DNA from 4 places in the Micromonospora sp. NPDC005553 genome. Region 2 is predicted to be linked to each of the others. Evidence: riboswitches for the same ligand, from Rfam matches in the RefSeq annotation. Region 2 holds a riboswitch; each other region holds the start of a gene.
The links. A riboswitch is a leader RNA that binds a small molecule or an ion and turns the genes downstream of it on or off. The one in region 2 is predicted to bind cyclic di-AMP.
Positions count from the first base shown of each region.

Region 1: it holds a riboswitch for cyclic di-AMP, as region 2 does, so the genes downstream of both, ACFYPG_RS18915 (C39 family peptidase) here and ACFYPG_RS08810 (hypothetical protein) in region 2, are expected to answer to the same signal.
Region 3: it holds a riboswitch for cyclic di-AMP, as region 2 does, so the genes downstream of both, ACFYPG_RS11040 (NlpC/P60 family protein) here and ACFYPG_RS08810 (hypothetical protein) in region 2, are expected to answer to the same signal.
Region 4: it holds a riboswitch for cyclic di-AMP, as region 2 does, so the genes downstream of both, ACFYPG_RS29025 (coiled-coil domain-containing protein) here and ACFYPG_RS08810 (hypothetical protein) in region 2, are expected to answer to the same signal.

Region 1 is NZ_JBIAJD010000004.1:382,430-385,782, forward strand. It holds gene ACFYPG_RS18910 (hypothetical protein) at 1-730, shown strand, start outside; cyclic di-AMP (ydaO/yuaA leader) riboswitch at 1,015-1,155, shown strand; gene ACFYPG_RS18915 (C39 family peptidase) at 1,388-2,236, shown strand; gene ACFYPG_RS18920 (alpha/beta fold hydrolase) at 2,360-3,106, shown strand; gene ACFYPG_RS18925 (CDP-glycerol glycerophosphotransferase family protein) at 3,111-3,353, opposite strand, start outside.
Region 2 is NZ_JBIAJD010000002.1:324,038-327,390, forward strand. It holds gene ACFYPG_RS08805 (YibE/F family protein) at 105-1,481, shown strand; cyclic di-AMP (ydaO/yuaA leader) riboswitch at 1,648-1,778, shown strand; gene ACFYPG_RS08810 (hypothetical protein) at 1,783-2,802, shown strand; gene ACFYPG_RS08815 (carbonic anhydrase) at 2,859-3,353, opposite strand, start outside.
Region 3 is NZ_JBIAJD010000002.1:785,298-788,650, reverse strand. It holds gene ACFYPG_RS11045 (N-acetylmuramoyl-L-alanine amidase) at 1-1,091, opposite strand, end outside; cyclic di-AMP (ydaO/yuaA leader) riboswitch at 1,327-1,462, shown strand; gene ACFYPG_RS11040 (NlpC/P60 family protein) at 1,476-2,516, shown strand; gene dcd (dCTP deaminase) at 2,577-3,155, opposite strand; gene ACFYPG_RS11030 (pyridoxamine 5'-phosphate oxidase family protein) at 3,253-3,353, shown strand, end outside.
Region 4 is NZ_JBIAJD010000008.1:99,240-102,592, reverse strand. It holds gene ACFYPG_RS29035 (SRPBCC family protein) at 1-102, shown strand, start outside; gene ACFYPG_RS29030 (hypothetical protein) at 227-727, opposite strand; gene ACFYPG_RS29025 (coiled-coil domain-containing protein) at 868-1,932, opposite strand; cyclic di-AMP (ydaO/yuaA leader) riboswitch at 1,938-2,069, opposite strand; gene ACFYPG_RS29020 (cation diffusion facilitator family transporter) at 2,188-3,105, opposite strand; gene ACFYPG_RS29015 (HelD family protein) at 3,212-3,353, opposite strand, start outside.

The sequences.
Region 1 (3,353 bases), on a different contig from region 2:
GCGGGCCGCCGCCATCTGGTCGACGCTGTTCCTGCTGACGCTGGGCCTGCTCACCGTGCTGGCCGCCCGCCCCGAACGGGCCCGGCCGACCGGCGATCCGGTCCCGGCCGGGCTCACCGCTCAGGAGCTGGCCGACGCCGAGGCCGTCGACAGGCGCCGCTACGCCGAGGAGGTGGCCGTTGCCGCGGCCCGCGCGGCCACCACCGCCCAGCGGCGGCGTGCCGCCTGGCTGGCCGCTCAGGAACAGCTGGAGCAGGCCTGGATCGGGTACGACGAGGCGGACGCCGCCGCGCGTCGCTTCGCTGGCGCGGGGGCACTGCCCACCCCGCAGACCCCACACACCCCCGCCGAGTACGCCGCCCGGGAACGCTATCTGCACCGGGCGGCGATGGCGGCGTACTGGCGGGGCGACCTGACCATGGCGCAGCTCGGCGACGTGTTCGGGCACCGGCGCGGTTGGGATCCCCGGCGACACCCGGTCGAGCAGGAGGTGCTGATCAGCCGGGTGATCCGGGATGCGCGGTCGACCGACTACCAGGTGGCCGCCGACCGTGAGCGGGTCGCCTGGCGCGACGCGGAGTTGGCCGCCGAGTCGGCTCGTGCCCTCGCCGAGGAGGCGTACGCGGCGGCGGCCCGGCTCCGCCCGAGCGTGGTCCCCGCGCGCCGCACGGTCGCCGGGGCGTTGCGTCCCGCCGTCGTGGCACTGTGGCGCCCGGCCCGGGTGGGTTGAGCCCAATCCGTTATGTGAGGCCGGTCACCCAATCGGGAAATCGGACGTCCGACGCGATCGACGGGATTGTTCCCGCGATTGTGGCCGCGTTCTTTACGGCCTGTCCGGTTGTCGCCCCTAGGCGTCGCCGTAACTGGTTGTCCCATCGAGTCACATCGTCGGCATTACGCGCAGAAATTGTGGCGCCAATTGGGGTTTACGCAGGTGAACCTGGCTTGGCAGGGCGTTGAGACGCCAGTAGTGTCGTCCCGTCCGGTGCGGTAACCGATCGCAAGACGCGACGCCGCATCGACCCGCTTAATCGTGATCTACGAACCGGGGACCCACCAGTAAGTCCGGGGTGAATCCGCGAGCCACGGCCCGCGGTAGGGCGTCTTCCCGCCCGAATCCGTCAGCTAACCCGGTAGGCGGTGTCGGAAGGAGTCCCATCCTCGTGCAGCACCTTTCCACCCCTCGGTTGTTCCCTCGCCTCCACGGCGCGGCGGTGCACCCGCTCAATCGTCGCGTGACGGTGAGCTGACCCCCCGGGTCATCGCCTTTCCCGCCCGGCCGATCCGGGCGTTCCCCTGAGCGGTTCACACCCGCGGACCACGGTCCGCGCGCTGGCGCCTGCCCGGATACCGGTCCGGCCCCGGTGTGCCGCTCTCCCCCCGATCCGTGGAGGACCCCGTGAAGCACACCCTGCAGCGTCAGCTCCGTCGCCTCGCCACCGAGCGCCCGTACCAGATCGTCGCCGCCTCCGCCGCAGCCCTCGCTATCGCCACCACCACCGGCGCCCTGCTCACCACTGCTGACGACGCCCCGGCCGGCCAGCGCACCGCGACCACCGTCGCCGAGATGCGCAGCGACGTCGCCGCCTCCCGCAGTGAGGCCCGGGACGCGTCCCCCTCTGCCAGCGCCGCGCCGACCACGGCCGCCCCGGCCACCAGCGCCGCGTCGCCCGCCGCCAAGGCCAAGAGCAACCCCGACCTCACCCGTAAGCCGACGCCGCCGAAGCCTCCCGCGACGAAGGTGCTCGACTACGACTACGAGGCGCAGAACACCTACTACAACTGCGGCCCGGCGGCCACCCGGAACGCGCTCAGCGCCGCGGGCATCGACCGCACCCAGGAGGAGCTCGGCGCCGAACTGGGCACCACCGAGATGGGCACCAACTCGGCCGAGGACACCACCCGGGTGCTCAACGCCGAGGTGAAGGGCTCCCCGTACCGGACCCGGATGTTCCCCGGCACGCCCAGCCCGGCCCAGATGGACCGGCTCCAGGCTGACGTGGTGAAGGCCGTCACCGACGGCCGGGGCGTGGTGGCCAACGTCGTCGGGGACGCCGTCGACACCGACGGCGGGTGGCACTCCTACGGCGGTGGGCACTACATCGCCGTGGTGGGCTACAAGGACAACGGTCGCACCGTGCGGATCGCCGACTCGGCGAACCCGGCCGACCCGTCGTACTGGATCACCACGATCGACCTGGCCAACTGGATCACCAGCCGGGGCTACTCCGCCTGACCCGGGCACCCTGACCGCCGCGGGCGCCGTCTCCCACAAGGAGCCGGCGTCCGCGGCGTTTGTCCGCCCGGCCCGCCATCGACGGCCCTCGTACCCGACCCTGAACCGTGGGAGACTGCGGCCGTGGTGGATGAAACGGGTGGTCACACCGGCCGCGGGCCGGTCCTGCTGCTGCTGCACGGGATGGGAACGACCGGGGACGTGTGGTTGCCCTGGGCCCCGTACCTTGAGCAGCACTGGCCCGGACGGTGGCTGGCACCGGACCTCGCCGGCCACGGCTGGGCGTCGCCGCTGCCGTCGTACTCCTTCGCGGGCTTCGCTCAGCAGATCGCGCGGGCCCTCGTCCCCGACGACCGGCTGGTCGTGCTCGGGCACTCGCTGGGTGGGGTGGTCGGCCTGGCGCTGGCCGCCCGCGACGCCGGAACGCCGGTGGATGCCGTGGTCGGGCTGGGCATCAAGGCACTCTGGTCACCCGCCGAGCTGAGCCGCGCCGCCGAGCTCGCCGCCCGACCGGTGAGCTGGTTCGCCACCCGCACCGAGGCGGCTCGCCGCTACCTGCGGGTCGCCGGGCTCACCGGTCTGGTCCCGCCGGACCACCCGGTGGTGGAAGCCGGGCTGCGCCAGGTCGACGGCCGGTGGCGCCTCGCCATGGACCCCGCGGCCTTCGCCGTCGGCGAGCCCGATCTGGCCGCGCTGCTGGCGGCGACCGACGTGCCGGTGGTGCTGGCGCGCGGGGAGAGCGACCCGATGGTCACCGACGAACAGCTCAAGGAGTACGGCGTACCGGTCGCCACGCTGCCCGGTCTCGGACACAACGCGCACGTGGAGGACCCGGCGGCGGTACTGGCGCTGCTGGATCCTTACCGCTGAGCGGCTATGCCGGTGCGGTCGCGGTGAGCGCCTCGGCCGGTGCCAGCTCCCGGCGGGCGGCGGCCAGGAACGCCTCGGCGTACGACTCGGCCGGGAAGTCACCCAGGTAGCGGCGGCGGGTGGCCCAGCGGGCCTCGGCCAGCGGGTCGGTGTCCAGCAGGGCGGTCAGCACGTCGTCCACGTTGGACATGTCCCGACGCAGCACGTATCCCGACCCGGCCAGCGGGAACCGCTCCACGAACCGGTC
Region 2 (3,353 bases):
CATCAGGCAGCGATCCGCCCCGCCGTCCGCCGCGTTTCCACCGCAACGGTGAACCGCCCGGCCCGCTGACCCGTATCCCGCACCGGATCGTTGGGAGTCTCACCTTGGCCGCCGACCACACTCACCCCGCTCCGTCCGCCCCGCCTCGGGTGCGACGGATCCTCGTCGTGACTGTGGTACCCCTCTTCGTCGCCACCGTGCTGGCCGCGGTGCTGCTCTGGCCGCGCGGCGGGTCACCGCAGACCGATGGTGGTGCCGACGTGCCGCGCTACCCCGGCACTGTCACACGGGTGGTGAGCGAGCCGTGCCCGCCGGCGCCGTCGGTCCCCGAGGGCACACCGAGGGTCGGCGATGGGCGGTGCGGCACTGTCGACGTGCGGGTGGACGACGGGCCGACCGCCGGCCAGCAGGTACGGACTCCGGTGCCCGACGGGCCCGGCGCACCCCGGGTCGAGGTCGGCGACGAGGTGGTCCTGGTCGAGCTGGCCGACCCGACCGATCCCGCCACCAGCAACTGGAACATCGCCGAGCACCAACGCGGCACCCCGATGGTGTGGCTGGCGGTGATCTTCGCGGCCGCGATCGTCGCGTTCGGTCGGTGGCGAGGTCTGGCCGCGCTCGCCGGGCTGGCCGCCAGCTTCGCCATCCTGCTCACCTTCGTGCTGCCGGGCATCAGCGCCGGCAGGTCACCGCTGCTGGTGGCGGTGGTCGGCGCGGCCCTGATCATGTTCGTGGTGCTCTATCTGACCCACGGGGTCACCGCACAGACCTCGGTCGCGGTGCTCGGCACCCTGGGCAGCCTGGTCCTGACCGGCGTGCTCGCCACCATCGCCACCGCCGCGACCCACCTCACCGGCTTCGGCAGCGAGGACGCCACCACCCTGTCGATGTTCCAGGGCGACGTGGACCTGCACGGACTGCTGCTCGCCGGAATCATCATCGGGTCACTCGGGGTACTCGACGACGTGACGGTCACCCAGGCGGCCACCGTCACCGAACTGGCGAACGCCAACCCCGGGCTGACCCGGTTGCAGCTCTACCGTGCCGCCACCCGGGTCGGCCGCGCGCACATCGCCTCCACTGTCAACACCATCGTGCTGGCGTACGCGGGTGCGTCACTGCCCCTGCTGCTCCTGCTCACCGCCGACTCGCGGCCGATCGGGCAGATCCTCACCAGTGAGTTCCTCGCGCAGGAGATCGTCCGCAGCGCGGTCGCCACCCTCGGTCTGATCGCCGCCGTGCCGCTGACCACCGGGCTGGCCGCGGTGGTCACCGCCGCCGGGCGCAGCGACGCCTCAGCGCCCACCGACGCTCCCGCGCCCCAGCCCCGGCCCCAGCCGGACCGCAGCGAGGCACTGGCCGCACTCAGCTCACCGCGAACGGCCGGCTCCGACGAACCGGACCGGACGCGGACCGCACCCCCACCCGAGGCCACCGACCGGTGGCCGAAGTCGAACAGGAGCACGGATACGGCATGGTGACACTCCTCAGCGTGACCAGATCGGGCATCCACCCTGAGAACCCCGTCACTGGTCACTCAACGCTATGGCGAAATGACGCTTTTGGTCGGCATCCAGGCGTAGCTCAGCCGGTCGACTCTCGGGTAACCTCGCTGCCGGTTACCGATGAAGGCGCGAAGCGGCGTCTGCGGTGCCACCGCCCAATCGCCAACCGGCGAGCCGGGGACCCAGGTACCTGGGGTGAATCCGCATCAGCGGTAGGGGCCACTTCCGCCCCGAACCCGTCAGCTAACCCGGTCGGCGGTCGACGGAAGGGAACATTGTGACGGCACCCCTACGCCGCTGGTTGACACCCGTGGTGGCCGTGATCGCCGCACTGACCGTGTTCGCCGGGCCGTTCCCGGCGCACGCCGCCCCGACGAACCCCACACCGTCCGGGCACGAGGAGGACGGCGAGCCCAAGCTGCTCAACGACGTCATCGAGCAGGCCAACCGTGACTACTCCGCCGCGAAGTCCAAGCTGGACAAGTCCAAGAAGCGGCAGAGCGAGTTGGCGGCGGAGGTCAACCGGGCCAAGGCCGAACTGGACGCGTTGGCCCCGCAGGTCGGGCAGATCGCCGCACAGGCGTACCGGACCGGCCGGATCGGCGCGGTCGCGATGCTGCTGGAGAGCGACGCGCCCGACTCGTTCGTCCAGCGCGCCGGGCTGCTCGACGAGATCAACATGGTCAACGAGAAGAAGCTCTCCGAGGTCAACGAGGTGAAGGCCCGCGCCGAGCAGGCCAAGCTGGCCCTCGACACCGAGGTGCGCGAGCAGCAGAAGCAGACCGCCCTGATGGCGAAGCGCAAGAGCGAGGCCGACAAGGCGCTCTCCCTCGTCGGCGGCAAGGGTTTCACCGGCGGCCTGGTGGATGCCACCTCCAAGGTCGCGAAGATCGGCCCGGGTCGCACTGCCGACGGTGACTGGAAGGCCCAGTCGTGCAGCGAGAACGACCCCACCACCTCCGGCTGCATCACGCCGCGCACGCTGCACGCGTACAAGGAGGTCAAGGCGGCCGGCTTCAACCGGTTCGTCGGCTGCTACCGCCCCGGCGGGCCGTGGGAGCACCCGAAGGGCCGCGCCTGCGACTGGTCGCTACAGAAGAGCGGGTTCTCCCCGTGGCACAACAACGACACCCGGACGTACGGCAACAACGTCGCCGCGTTCCTCATCCGTAACGCCGACCGGCTCGGCATCTACTACGTGATCTGGAACCGGCAGATCTGGTTCCCGGCCACCGGCTGGAGTTCGTACAGCGGGCCGTCGAACCACACCGACCACGTCCACATGTCGCTGCTCTGACCCGCACGATCCCCGTCGAGGGCCGTTCCGCGTAACGCGGAGCGGCCCTCGTCGCGTCAGACGGTGGCAGGCGCGGCCGGGTCGGTCGAGGCCGGAGTCGTCAACGTCGTGAAGCCGGCCGGAACGGCGGCCACCGGGCGTACCGCTCCGGCTGCCAGTCGGTAGGACACGCCCACCACCGCGCACCGCCCCCGCGCCACCTCGTCGGCCAGCACGGGCGACTGCCCGAGCAGCGTCTCGACGGTCTGTGCGATGTGGATGTCGACGATGCCGTCGATGTCGTCCACGCCCTCGTCCGCGGCCCGGCGCAGGCTGGGCAGCACGGCGTCGACCACGGCGCGCAGATGGCCACTCGGCGCGGTACCGGTCGCGGCGGACTCCCGGGCGGCCTGCACCGCACCGCAGGAGTCGTGACCGAGCACCACCACCAGCGGGGTGCCGAGCACTGTCACCGCGTACTCGACGCTGCCGAGCACCTCGGGGCCGGCGGTGTGCCCGGCGGTGCGAACCACGAACAGGTCGCCCAGCCCCCGGTCGAAGATGATCTCGGC
Region 3 (3,353 bases), 460 kb from region 2:
CCCTGCGCCGCGAAGCCCTCGTGTTCCAACCCGATCGACTTCGCGTTGACGTACCAGTTGCCGGCGTGCCAGCCGACGTCCTTCGTCTTGACGTGCTGGGCGATGTGCCCGTCGACCGAGCGCAGCGAGTAGTGCCAGCTCACGTAGGTCGGGTCCTGGACGAGTTGCAGGGTGGTGGCCCAACTCGCCTCGGTGTCGTGGATGACGATGTACTCGATCTTCTGCCGCGCGGGCCGGTCGGAGAGGTCGTGGTTGCCGTAGTCCCCGTCGCCGAACGCCTCGTAGGGCGCCGGGATCCACTCGCAGGAGATGGTGCGGGGGCATTCCACCCCGTCCGGGCGGGCCAGCCGGCGCAGGCCCAGCCGGTCCAGCCAGGAACGTTCGGGCCGCACCGCGCGGGCCGGCAGGGTGATCCGTTGGCCGTCGTCGGTCACCCGGGCTTCGCCCGCGCCGATGGTGGTGAAGACCTCGTCGGCGAAGGCCGCCGCGGCGTCGGCGCTGTCCGCGCCCGAGTACCGGGCCACCGCGCCGTACCAGGCCGCCGGGTCGGTGTCCGCGCCGACCGGCGCGCCCAGATCCCTCTGGTACGCGCTCAGCAGCGCCGCCCCACCCCGGATGTTGAGGCCCGCGTCGGTACGCAGTGCCTCGGGGGCGGCACCGGTCAGCGCCGCGGCGGCGTCGACGGTCTGCAACGCGGCGGTGGACGGGGCGGGCGCCTCGACCGGTCGGGGCGCGGGCACCCGGGCGGGACGGGAGTCGTCGCCGCGTGGGTCCTCGGCACCGGCGTCGTGGTGGCCGCGCCCGGGTAGGGCGGCCACATGCCGGGCGTCGGTCAGGTGCATCGGGCCGTAGCCGCCACTGGTGCTCGGTGTGCCGGCGTTGGTGTCCCAACGGGACTCCAGGTAGGAGACGCCGAGCAGCACGACGGCCGGTACGCCGTACTCGGTGGCCGCGTCGGCGTACTGCTGTTGGCGGTCGGTGGTGGGCGCGGCAGCGGCCGGGCCGACGGAAAGTGGCACCGTGGTCGCGGCGGCGACCACGGTGGCGGCGAGCAGCGCGCGCCAGCCGGTCGACAGGGTTGGATGGTGCATCGAACCCCCTAGATTCTCGCGGAGTTAGGTCAAATCACCATCGCGCCGTCCGGGAGCTCGCGTCAATACCTTTCCATCTATCGAAGCTTGGGGAAAGAATTCTTCACACACGGTCGGTGACCTCATCCAATCCGTACGGAGTGTCACGGCCGCACGGGTTGCGGATCGGTAACGGGCGTCTCTACTCTGGTCATTTGTCGGCCCGACAGCAGCTCCGCCCACCCCGGGCGGTAACGGACCGACACCGCCGAGTCGTTTCCGAGCGAACCGGGGACCCAGGTCCCTCGGGGTGAATCCGCAGCCACTGCGGTAGGGCGCCGACTTCCCGCCCGAACCCGTCAGCTAACCCGGTAGGCGGTCAGGAAGAAGGAGTACGGAACCCCGGTGGCACTCCATGCCCCGCGGCCGTCGTCCGAGCGGTCGGCATCAGCCGGCCCGGCGTCGATAGTGCCGCGCCCACGCTGGTCCCGCTTCACCACCGCACTCGCCGCGCTGGCCGGCGTCGCCGTCGTTCTGACCGGCAGTGCCACGGCGGCCCACGCCGACCCCTCCGTCGCCGAGATCGAGCGCCAGATCGACGCCGACTGGAACAAGCTCGAACCGATCATCGAACGGCACAACGCCACCCGCATCGACCTCGCCGCGAAGCGCAAGCAGGCAGACGCGCTGGCCGCCCGGATCACTCCGCTCGAGCGCCAGGTCGACGCCGCGATGGACAAGGTCAGCGCCCTTGCCGTACGCGCCTACATGGGTGAGAACGTCTCGACCGTCAACGCGATGCTGGGCAGCCGGTCGCCCAGCGAGGTGGTCGGCCAGCTCGAAATGCTGGACCGCTTCGCGCACAACCAGCAGAAGGACGTCCGCGAGGTGGCCGACCTGCGCGACCAACTGGCCGCGCAGAAGGCGCCACTGGACGAGATGGTGGCCCAGCTGACCCGCACGGAAGCCCAGCTGGCGGCGAAGAAGAAGCAGATCAACGACGAGATCGACCGCCTGCAGAAGCTGCGCCTGAAGGTGTACGGCAGCGGTGGCGGCGGTCCGCTGCGCCCGGCGCCCTGCCCGGGTAGCTACCCCGGCGGCGCCGCGGGTACCGCGGTCAAGTTCGCCTGCGCGCAGATCGGCAAGCCCTACGTCTGGGGTGCCGAGGGCCCGAACTCGTACGACTGCTCCGGGCTGATGCTGGCCGCCTGGGCGAAGGCCGGCGTGTCGCTGCCGCACAACGCCGCCGCGCAGAGCCGGGTCACCAAGAACGTCAGCAAGGGTGACCTGCGCCCCGGCGACCTGGTCTTCTACTACAGCGACATCCACCACGTCGGCATGTACGTCGGCGGCGGCTGGGTGGTGCACGCCTCGCAGGCCGGTCAACCGGTCAAGATGAAGAAGGTCGACGACGGCCCGATCCACAGCTACGGCCGTCCAGGCTGACCCAGTGTGACCGTAGGGCCCGTCGCGATCGCGTCGCGGCGGGCCCTCGTCGTTCTGGTCCTAGCGGGTGGGCCAGGTGCGCCAGTGCTGCCAGGCGCGGCTGGGTGTCGGCCCCCGCTGGCCCTGGTAGCGCGAGCCGTAGACCACCGAGCCGTACGGGTGCTCGGCCGGCGAGGAGAGCCGGAAGATGCAGAGCTGCCCGATCTTCATGCCCGGCCACAGGGTGATCGGCAGGTTCGCCACGTTCGAGAGTTCCAGCGTCACGTGACCGGAGAAGCCTGGGTCGATGAAACCGGCGGTGGAGTGCGTGAGCAGCCCGAGCCGGCCCAGAGAGCTCTTGCCCTCCAGCCGGCCGGCGAGCTGGTCACCCAGCGAGATGACCTCCAGCGTCGAGGCGAGCACGAACTCCCCCGGGTGCAGCACGAACGGCTCGCCGTCGGGGACCTCGACCGCCGAGGTGAGGTCGTCCTGCTGCATGGCCGGATCGATGTGGGTGTAGAGGTGGTTGTTGAAGACCCGGAACAGCCGGTCGAGTCGGACGTCGATGCTGGAGGGTTGGACCAGGGTGGGCTCGAACGGCTCCAAGCCCAGCGTGCCGGCCTTGATCTCGGAGACCAGGTCACGGTCGGAGAGCAGCATCGGACCACCATAGCCGCGTTGCCGGAAGTGGCCGGATTCGGTGCCGGACCAGCGCGTCGAGGTCGCTGCTCGTACATTTGTTCGATAGAATGCCCACATGGCTTCCTGGTCCGAATTCGCCGCCGACGAGCCCCGACTCGCCGACGGGATCCGCGTTCTCCTTCAGCAGTACGGGCCGGGCTTCGGCTATCTGGCCAC
Region 4 (3,353 bases), on a different contig from region 2:
CTGTTCCGCTACGCGTTCCGCCAGGCCCAGGCCGCTCACCTCGCCCTCGCCACCCGACTGGGCGCCGCCCTGGACCGCACCAACAACACCCCGCCCCCCTGACCCGCCCCTGGCGCGCCGATCTTGCAGTTTCGGCTGTCGATATCAGTGGGATGAACCCATATGTCGGCGCAGTAACTGCAAGATCGCGGGCGTGCGGGGTGTGCGGGGCGGGGCGTGGGGTGCGTTAGGTCGGGGTTGGCGCGCTGTTGCGGGTCGGGCGGGTGATGGGACGTCGGCCCCACGGCTTGTAGGTGGAGAGCACTGTCGCGATGACCATCAGGCTGGTCGACACCGCCGGTGCGATGACCAGGTCGGCGCGATCGCGGGCGGGCAGGGCGGCGCCGACCGCTCCGGCGTGACGCAGATTCGGGGTGAGCAGGAACAGCACCAGCCCGACCATCACCGTGGTGAGCACGAGCTTGACCAGCACCCACCGGTGGCGCAGCAGGCCCCATGGGGTGAGCAGCGAACTGGCGACTCCGATCAACCACACCAGGACGCTCAGCGGCGCGAACAGCACCGTGCCGACCAGGGCCGTGACCGGATAGACCACCGCCGGATCGGCACCCCGCTGAACGGCGACGCCGAGGGTGAGCAGCACCAGGTCGGCGCCGAGCCAGCCGAGCGAGGTGACGAGGTGCAGGGTGAGCAGCGCCTTGCGGGTGGTGGGTCGGATCCGAGGCATACCGCGATGCTGCCCGCCGGCCACAGCCGGGTCGTCCGACGAGCGACGACATCAGGGGTACGCCCGGTGACGTAGCCCGGCCCCTGACGCCGTGATGCCTGTGAGCCATCCAGTGGCTCACAGGCATCACGACGAGTGGGTCAGTAGACCGACAGGTGTACGTGGTTGGTGTGGTCGCTGGACGGGTCGCCGCCCGCCCCGCTGTACGACTTCCACCCGCTGCTGGGCAGCCAGATCTGCCTGTACCAGATCACGTAGAGCACGGCGAGCCGGTCCGCGTTGCGGATGAAGTACGCGGCCAGGTTGTTGCCGTACGTCTTGTCGCCGCCGGTGGCGTCGCCGCCGAAGCCGTTCTTCTGCGCCGCGAAGTCGCAGGCCCGGCCCTTCGGGTGTTCACCCGAGCCGCTGGGGCGGTGGCACGAGACGTACCGGGTGAATCCCGCGGCCTTGGCCTGATTGAGCGCGTGCAGGGTGCGCGGGGTGATGCAGCCGTTGGCCGGCGTGGGGTCGTTGACGCTGCACGACTCGGAGGGCCAGGAGCCGTCGGAGTTGCGTGGCGCGGCCTTCGCGTTGGCGCTGGAGGTGCCGCGGTTGGAGCCGGCGTCGGCGGTGGTCTGCGGCTTGGGCGTGGTGGCCACGGTCAGGGCCCGTTCGGCCTGCTCCTTGCGCTTGGCCATCACCGCGACCTGCTTGCGCTGTTCGTTGATCTCGCCGTCCAGGGCGACCCGGGTGCGGTTGGCCTTGTCCTTGGTGTCCAGCAGGTCGCGCAGCACCCGGTCCTCGTTGGCCGCCACCGCGTCCAGCGCGGCGGCCCGGTCCATGAAGCCTTCCGGGGTGTTGCTGTTGAGCAGCGCCGACACCGCACCGAGCCGGCCGGTGCGGTAGGCGACCTCGGCGATCTCGCCGACCTTGCCGTTGCGCTGGTCGATCTCGACCTCGATGGTCTCCAGCTGGGTGCCGAGCTGCTTCTGCCGTTGCACTGAGGTGTCCAGGGCGCGCTTCGCGTCCAGGTAGCCCTTGCTGGCCGCATCGAGCTGGGCCCGCAACGCCGGGGTGCCGCCCTCCTCGTCGGAGTCGGGTGCGGCGGCTCGCAGGCCGGTCGGGGGAGCGGCCGAGGCGGTGCCGGCCGGAAGCGCGACGCCGAGGGCGAACATCGCGACGATCAGGGCCGCCAGTCGGGCGGCGGGTGGTCGTGCTGGTGCCACTGCGCATGTCCTTCCGTCAGCCGCCGACCGGGTTAGCTGACGGGTTCGGGACGGAAGATCCCTACCGCTGACGCGGATACACCCCAGGAACATGGTTCCCCGGTTCGCCCAGGTGGGCGATTAGGCGGCGACCGCCACCGGCGCCGGGAGGGCGCCGCCTGGTGACGGCCGGGACCGAGCCTACCGGTGCGGGTGGGGCCGCTGCAGCCGATGTGACGGACGGTGCGTGCGTCAACACGGAAATCGACGAACCGGTCACCATTCGATGGAGCCGCAGGCTCCAGAAGCGGCGCCAGGCTCGATCTGCAAGGTCGCGTGTTCGATGCGGAAGTCGTCGTGCAGGGCCGTACGTGCCGCGGTGAGCACCGCGCCGACCTCCGCGCCCGGTGCCATGGTCAGGTGGGCGGAGGCCACCTCCATGCCCGAGGTGAGCGTCCAGACGTGCAGGTCGTGCACCTCGACGACACCGGGGACGGCGGCGAGCCGGTCGTGCACGGCGGTCACCTGGAGGTGCTCCGGGGCGGCCTGCACCAGGATGCGGATGGCGGCGCGGGCCAGCCGCCAGGTGCGCGGCAGGATGAACACGCCGATGGCGACCGCGACCAGAGGGTCGGCCCACCACCAGTCGGTGACGGTGATGAGCAGCGCCGCGCCGATGACGCCGACCGAGCCGAGCAGGTCACCGAGCACCTCCAGGTAGGCGCCCTGGAGGTTGATGCTCTCCTTGGCTCCGGCGCGCAGCAGCGCGAATGCGGCGATGTTCGCCAGCAGGCCGAGCACGGCCACCACGAGCATCGGGCCGGCGATGACCTCATGCGGGTCACCGAAGCGGCGGATCGCCTCGACCACCACGTAGATCGCGACGCCGGAGAGCAGGACGGCGTTGGCCAGCGCGGCGAGCACCTCGAGCCGGTAGAGCCCGAAGGTGCGCTGCGGGTCGCCGGTGGCCCGCCGGGTTGCCGTGATGGCGGCGAGCGCCATCCCGATGCCGAGCACGTCGGTGAACATGTGCCCGGCGTCGGAGAGCAGGGCGAGCGAGCCGGTGTGCAGTGCGACCACCGCTTCGACCACCATCAAGGTGGCGAGCAACCCGAACGCCGCCCAGAGTCGACCTCGGTGCTGGTGTGCGGCATTGGCGACGGACCCATGGTGGTGGTCATGACCTGCGCCCACGAGAACCACCTTCCGCCGCTGGTCGGGACCTGGTCAAATGTATGCTCACATCGCTATGTATGCAAGTGTACGGGCAGGGCGTTCCGCCGGCGGCAGTCCGCACACGTCAGCCGGTCGGGTCGATGGTGGTGAGACGCTGGGTGGCCCGGGAGAGCGCCACGTACAGGGTGCGCACCCCGGCGCCCGGATCCGCCCGGATCTCGCTCGGGGCGACCAGCACCACCCCGTCGTACTCCATGCCCTTGGCC